DNA from 2 places in the Actinoplanes missouriensis 431 genome. Region 2 is predicted to be linked to the other one. Evidence: riboswitches for the same ligand, from Rfam matches in the RefSeq annotation. Region 2 holds a riboswitch; the other holds the start of a gene.

Region 1 (3,220 bases), 2.5 Mb from region 2:
CGCCTGTGCCTTTGAAGGTGGCGGCGTCCTCGCCGATGTCGTTCCACCACACGTTGCGGATGGTGCAGGTGCCTTCGCAGTGCACGCCGTCGCCGGCCGGGGAGCCGAGAATGACGTTCTGCAGGGTGCCGCCGTTGGCGATGCTGAACATCGGGTCCTGGGACTCGCTCTGTGAGCCGTCACCGATGCAGCAGTACGTCTTCATGCCACCGTCGAAGACGCCCGAGACGGTGATCGTGTCGTTGATCGACACGTTGCCGGCCGAGGACGGCCAGGCGCCGGTCGGCGTGCCGGTGCCGCTGGTCGGGCTCGGGCCGGCGGTGGGGCTGGTGGTCGGGTTGCCGGTCGGGGTGGAGCCGCCGTTGTACGTCTCGAACTCGGCGATCCGGGGCGCGGCGGAGGCGCTGGTGATCTCGAACGTGAGCTTCTTCAGCGACGTCGCGGCGAACGTGATGCTGCTCGGGCTGCCGCTGCCGGACGCCAGGACGCTGTTCCTGTCGGCGTTGAGCACCCGCCAGGCGCTGATCGAGCCGCCGCCGGAGGCCTGCTTGATGACGGCCGAGGAGACCGTGGTGGCGCTGCTCCACTTCACTGAGACGTATCCGGTCGCGCTCGCCGGCGACCAGTAGGTGCCGGTGTTGCCGTCGCGGACGTTGCCGTAGCTGGTGCCGCCGGCCTTGCTGGAGCCGTCCGCGCCGGCGCCGAGGCTCAGGTTGTCGGCGGCGAGGGCCTGCGGTGACGGCAGCGCCACCATGATCGCGGCGCTCGCGACCGCGGTGGCGGCCGCGGCCAGCCATCGGACGGCGATCGTTCTTCTCATCGAATTCTCACCTTCATGTGGGGATGGACAGCGCCCTCTAGCGGGGGGAAAGCGCTTTCCTGGCGAGAATAGAGAGAAATTAATGTACGAGTCAACGGGTCGCGCTTTGCGATAGGTGCTACTGCAACTTTTCTGCAAACAAAAAGTATTGACCGAGCCCGATGGCGAATCCTATTGTCGGCCGCGCCGCCCGCACCTGCCGGATCGGCGAGTGCGGGCGGCGTCGCGCCAGGGTCAGACCAGGCGCCGGACCACGTAGTTCTTGCTCCAGATCTTCTGCTTGGAGACGGTCTTGCCGGTCCGCGGCGCCGACCACATCTTGCCGCCACCGGCGTAGATGCCGGCGTGCGTGCCGCGCGTGCCCTTGCGGATGATGATCAGGTCACCCGGGCGCTTCTTGGACTTGGCGACGGCCTTGCCGTACCGCTGCTGCGAGTTCGCCTTGTGCGGCAGCTTCTTGCCTGCCGCTTTCTTGTAGACGTACTTCGTGAAGCCGGAGCAGTCGAACCGCTTGGGCCCGGCAGCGCCGAACTTGTACTTCTTGCCCTTGTGCCGGGCCGCTTCGGACACGACCCGCTTGCCGGCCGCTTTCGCCTTGGCGGAGGCGCTGACGGTGGCCCGGCTCGTGACCGCGCCGGCCGACGACACCGTCCAGGTGGCGGCGACCGCGGTCGTCTGCGGGGCGGCGACGGCGGGCTGCGGTGTGCCGACCCCGCCGGTGAGAAGACCGAGACCCACGGACAGGGCGATGGTGCCGGCTCCCAGCGTACGGGCGGGCCGGCTCGAGATGCGTACGCGCACGGTGAAGGAATCCCTCCGGCACGCCTGCGAGGTTAGCTGTCGGATTCGGGCGCGAAGGTATGCCCGGCCGCACGTCGGCGGCTTCACCCCGAGGTCCTCAACTCTCCGGCCGCCGCGGGCGGCGTGCCGGTCGAGGACCGATAGTGGTTCCCCCGTCCCTGCCCCGGAATGCCTCATGACTCGTCATGCGGGCACGTGCCGCCGGACCGGGGCAGGGCTCGGCGTGGTCCGGTCGGCACGACCGGCGGGCAGGTGCCCGCCGCCCCTCCTTGATAGCCCGGCCCGCAGCGGTCCGCCTCCGCCCCGATGCTCACACAGAGTGGTCGTGGTGCGAGGCGATGTCCGATTCGGAAGCCCGCTGCGAGGTTTGTCGGTACGCCACGCTCATGCCCGGTGACGCTGAGGTCGTGTTGATCTGTGAACGGGAACACGCGAATCGGTCGCCGCCGGACATCTCAACTGGGCGTGCTCCCGGGCGATGAGTCAGGCCCGATGAATCCGTGAGGAGGCAGGCCGGTGCAGAACTCGCCCGCGACGGCGCGCGCCGGGAGGCCGGTCGCGGCGCTCCTGGCCCTGACCCTCGCCGCCTGCATGGTGGGGAGTGCCGTTCCCGCGTACGCGGAATCCCCGGTGTCGCAACGACCGGCGACCGCTCGGCCGGCGCTCGGCGCCGACGCCGCCAGCGTGGCCTTCCAGCAGCGGCTGGACAGCTCCCTGCAGCGCATGCTGGACGCCGTCCTCGGCCCCGGCCGCTCGGCGGTCACCACCAGCGTCGAACTGAACCTCGACCAGGTCGTCACCTCCAGCACCACTCACGCCTGGGACCCGGCCACCGGCGCCCTGTCGGAGCGGATCAGCGCGCGCTCCTACACCGCCGGCAACGGCGGCACACGGTACGAGAGCAGCACCGAGTCCCGGGTCACCGCGCTCGACGAACTGCGGGAGACCCGCCGGCAGGCACCCGGCGACGTCGTCCGGCTCTCCGTCGCCGTCCTCGTCGACGACACCGCGGCGGCGAAGGTCGACCTGGCTCAAGTCCGTGAACTGGTCAGCGTGGCGGCCGGTGCCGACGCCGGCCGCGGCGACCGGGTGACGGTCACCGCCATGCCGATGCACACCGAGGCGGCCGCCGTCGCCCAGCCGGAGACCGAGTCGCACGCCGCGCTGCTCATCGCCGGGGCACTTCTCCTGCTGGCCGGGGTCATGCTGCTGGCTGCTCTGCGGTGGCGGCGGAGGCGGAGCCGGGCGGTCCCTGTGCAGGCCGACTGGCGGGAACCGCTGCGCGTCGAGTCGCAGCTCCAGCCCTCGCCGGTAGCCGCCACCGCCGTCGCACCGATCAGCGCGGCGCCCCACCGTGACGATCGGGAGCGGCAGCGCGCCATCCAGGCGATGGACCCGGCTCAGGCCGCGCAGCAGCTACGCGGCTGGATCGGCCCCGGCTGAGGAGTTGGCGGACTTTTATTGAACATTCAACCTTCACGGCGTACGGTGGGAGTTGTTGAAGGTTCAATTAGAGATTCGCCCTCAGGAGTGACCGTGACCCCGAGCAGCCCCGGCGAAGCCACCGCGATCGCCGACGCCCGTATTCCGGCCGAGCAC
Region 2 (3,220 bases):
TGAGGCGTGCGACGCGGCCGGAACGCTCGAAGAGCTTGGTGCCGAGCTCCTGCTCCAGGGCTTTGATCTGTGCGCTCACACCGGACTGGGTGATGTGCACGCGCTCGGCGGCGCGGGTGAAGTTGGCGGTCTCGGCGACCGTGACGAAGTACTCGAGCTGGCGCAGATCCATGACTAATACTAATGGTTGCCAGAAGAACTATGCGTTGGACTTGTGGCCACACCTCCGGGAAGCTGAAGCCATGACCGAGCAAGCGCACCGACCTGAGGACCTGACCAGGCTGTTCGTCGAGCGTGCCAACGCAAAGGACGCCGACGGGCTCGCCATGTTGTATGAGGAGGATGCCGTGATGGCTTACCCGCCGGGCAGCCAGACGCGTGGCCGCGAGGCGATCCGCAAGTTGTGGGCCGACCTGTTGCCGCGCATGCCCCAGTTCGAGCCCGAGCCGCCGCTGCCCACGCTGATCAGCGGCGATCTGGCGCTGACGTCGACGCCCCCGAGTGACGGCTCAGGCGCACGGGCCCAAGTCGCCCGCCGCCAGCCGGACGGCACATGGCTGCGCGTGCTCGACCAGCCGGAATTCACACGGCCGGAGTGACAGCTTCTCCGGGCGCCCCGACCGGGACGCCCGGCGTCTCCCGAGCCGACTCAGAGCTTGATCCGCTGACCGGCGAAAAGGCGGTGCGGGCTGCTGAGGACATCGTCGTTGACGCGGTAGAGGGCGCGCCAGCCTCCGGCGACGTGGTGCCGGCTGGCGATGCGCGCGAGGGTGTCTCCTCTCCGGACGACGTAGGTCCGCGTGCCCGATCCAGGCGCGAGGTTCGCGCTCTGGAGCACGGCACTACGACCGGCCGCGGTCCGCACCACACGGGTCGGCGCCTCACGAACGATCCGGACTGTTGATGTGGGGACCGTCCGGGCCGGCGTTTCTCGGACCACGCGGACCGCTGCCTTACGAACGGCGCGGACCGGCGACTTGCGGACCGCTTTGCGGCTCACCTTGACGCTGGCTCGCTTGCCGCAGTGCGGCCAGGCGCGGATTCCCTGTCCACGTAACACACGCTCGGCCACGCGGATCTGCTCACCTTTCGTGGCACGGTTCGCGGTTCGGGCGTAACGCGTACCGCCGTAGGCACGCCATGTGCCGCGGCTGAACTGGAGGCCCCCGTAATACCCATTCCCCGTGTTGATGCGCCAGTTGCCGCCGGACTCGCAGCGGGCGATGGCGTCCCAGTTCACGTCGGACGGCACCGCCTGCGCAGGCGCGGCAGGCCCCAAAAGGCCAACCGTGCCGACCAGGCCGGCGACGGCTACACCGAACGCCAGGTGGACCTGCTTTCGGATTTGCACCATTTCAGTTGTCCTCCACGCCTGCGAGGTCAGCTGTCGGGTTCGGGCAGAGTGGCCCGGCCGCGTAGTGCGGCTTCACCCCAAGACGCGTGAGCGCCGAGGAACTTGTGGGTCCCCCGCTCCATGCCTTCGAGTTGTGATCCGTGGTCGGCGGCAGGATTCGGCGTTCCGGCCACGGTGCCCGCTCAGGCGGGCTGCCGACGGATGTCCACGGACCGATCGGGCGCGCTTACGCCTGGATCCAAGTCCGGTGGAGCTGTTACACCAAATTAACCCTTTGATCCGAGCTTGTATGGATAACCCGGCAGATTTTTGCCGACCCGCCTACCAGGAGGATGGTCATGTGCTGCGCACTCTCCACCCAGGGTGCACAATCGGCAGCCATGAGCGATCAAGCGCGCGACTTCGACGTGATCGTGTATGGCGCCACCGGTTTCGTCGGTGTCCTCGTCGCACGGCACCTGGCCGGATTCACACCGGCGGGCACCCGGATCGCCCTCGCCGGACGGTCACAGCAGAAGCTCGAATCCGTCCGTTCCCGGCTGAACGTGGACTGGCCACTCGTGGTCGCCGACGCCTCCGACGCCGCAGCCCTGGGCGCGCTGGCGTCCTCCACCAGAGTGGTCATCACGACCGTCGGTCCTTATGCGAAGTACGGCCGCGCGCTCGCCCACGCGTGCGCCGAGGCAGGCACCGACTATGTCGACCTGACCGGGGAGGTGCTGTTCGCCCGGGACAGCATCGACGAGAACCACGAGCTGGCGCGGCGCACCGGGGCGAGGATCGTGCACTCCTGCGGGTTCGACTCGATCCCGTCCGACATCGGGGTCCACGTTCTGCACTCGCTGGTGCAGGCCGACGGCGCCGGCGAGCTGACCGACACCACGCTGGTGGTGACGAGCATCCGGGCGGGGATCAGCGGCGGCACGATCGACTCGATGCGCAACCAGATCGACCTGATGGCCAAGGATCGCGGGCTACGGCGGATCGGTGCCAGCCCGTACTCGCTGAGTCCCGACCGTGAGGACGAACCCGACCTCGGCCGCCAGGAAGACATGATCACACTTCCGGCCTCCGAAGTGGATCCGTCGCTGCGGGGGCACCTCGCGCCGTTCGTGATGGCGTCCTACAACACCCGTGTGGTGCGGCGCAGCAACGCGTTGCGCGGCTGGGCCTACGGACGGCGTTTCCGCTACCGCGAGGTGATGAGCGTCGGCACGTCGCCGCTGTCACCGGTGCTCGCCCTCGGTACGAAAGTGGCGCTCGGCGGCCTGGTTCTCGGCCTGACGGTGCCTCCGGTCCGGTTCGTGCTGGACCGGGTGCTGCCGAAACCCGGTGACGGGCCGAGCGAGCAGAGTCAGCAGTCCGGGCACTTCACGATCGACATCTTCACCACGACGAGCAGTGGGGCGCGATACACGTCGCGGTTCCGGGCCAAGGGCGATCCGGGCTACGCGGCGACAGCGGTGATGCTCGGGGAATCGGCACTGGCTCTGGCGCTGGACCGAGACAAGCTGCCGGCATCGGAGGGAGGTGTGCTGACCCCGGCGACGGCGATCGGCGATGCGCTCGTCGACCGTCTGCGAGCAGCCGGAATGGAGATCACGGCACGTAAGGTGTGAACCGGGCTGAAGATCCGGCAAACGCCACATACTTTCTTGAGCGCTGGTCAAGAGCGGTATCGACAAGCCGACCAAATATCGATCGCGACTAGCACTAACCGGGTCTTTGTGGGCAGGATTCGGAGGGTGACCGCCGACCCTCTGCCCTATCCGCTGAGGTTGACGGGAACCGGCATCATCCTGCGCGAGTGGCGTCCGGACGATCTGGACGATCTGGTCGCACTGCTGGACGAGCCGGAGATCGCGC

What was found. Region 2 has a riboswitch for cyclic di-AMP ahead of AMIS_RS02510 (LysM peptidoglycan-binding domain-containing protein). Riboswitches for the same ligand answer to the same signal wherever they lie in the genome.
Region 1: linked by a shared signal. The riboswitch ahead of AMIS_RS14170 (C40 family peptidase) and the one ahead of AMIS_RS02510 (LysM peptidoglycan-binding domain-containing protein) in region 2 are both predicted to bind cyclic di-AMP.

The regions. Positions count from the first base shown of each region.
Region 1 is NC_017093.1:3,027,217-3,030,436, forward strand. It holds gene AMIS_RS14165 (pectate lyase) at 1-820, opposite strand, end outside; gene AMIS_RS14170 (C40 family peptidase) at 1,055-1,621, opposite strand; cyclic di-AMP (ydaO/yuaA leader) riboswitch at 1,628-1,805, opposite strand; gene AMIS_RS14175 (flagellar M-ring protein FliF C-terminal domain-containing protein) at 2,138-3,064, shown strand; gene AMIS_RS14180 (dioxygenase family protein) at 3,158-3,220, shown strand, end outside.
Region 2 is NC_017093.1:534,250-537,469, reverse strand. It holds gene AMIS_RS02520 (LysR family transcriptional regulator) at 1-172, opposite strand, end outside; gene AMIS_RS02515 (YybH family protein) at 243-599, shown strand; gene AMIS_RS02510 (LysM peptidoglycan-binding domain-containing protein) at 650-1,354, opposite strand; cyclic di-AMP (ydaO/yuaA leader) riboswitch at 1,355-1,527, opposite strand; gene AMIS_RS02505 (saccharopine dehydrogenase family protein) at 1,735-2,973, shown strand; gene AMIS_RS02500 (GNAT family N-acetyltransferase) at 3,100-3,220, shown strand, end outside.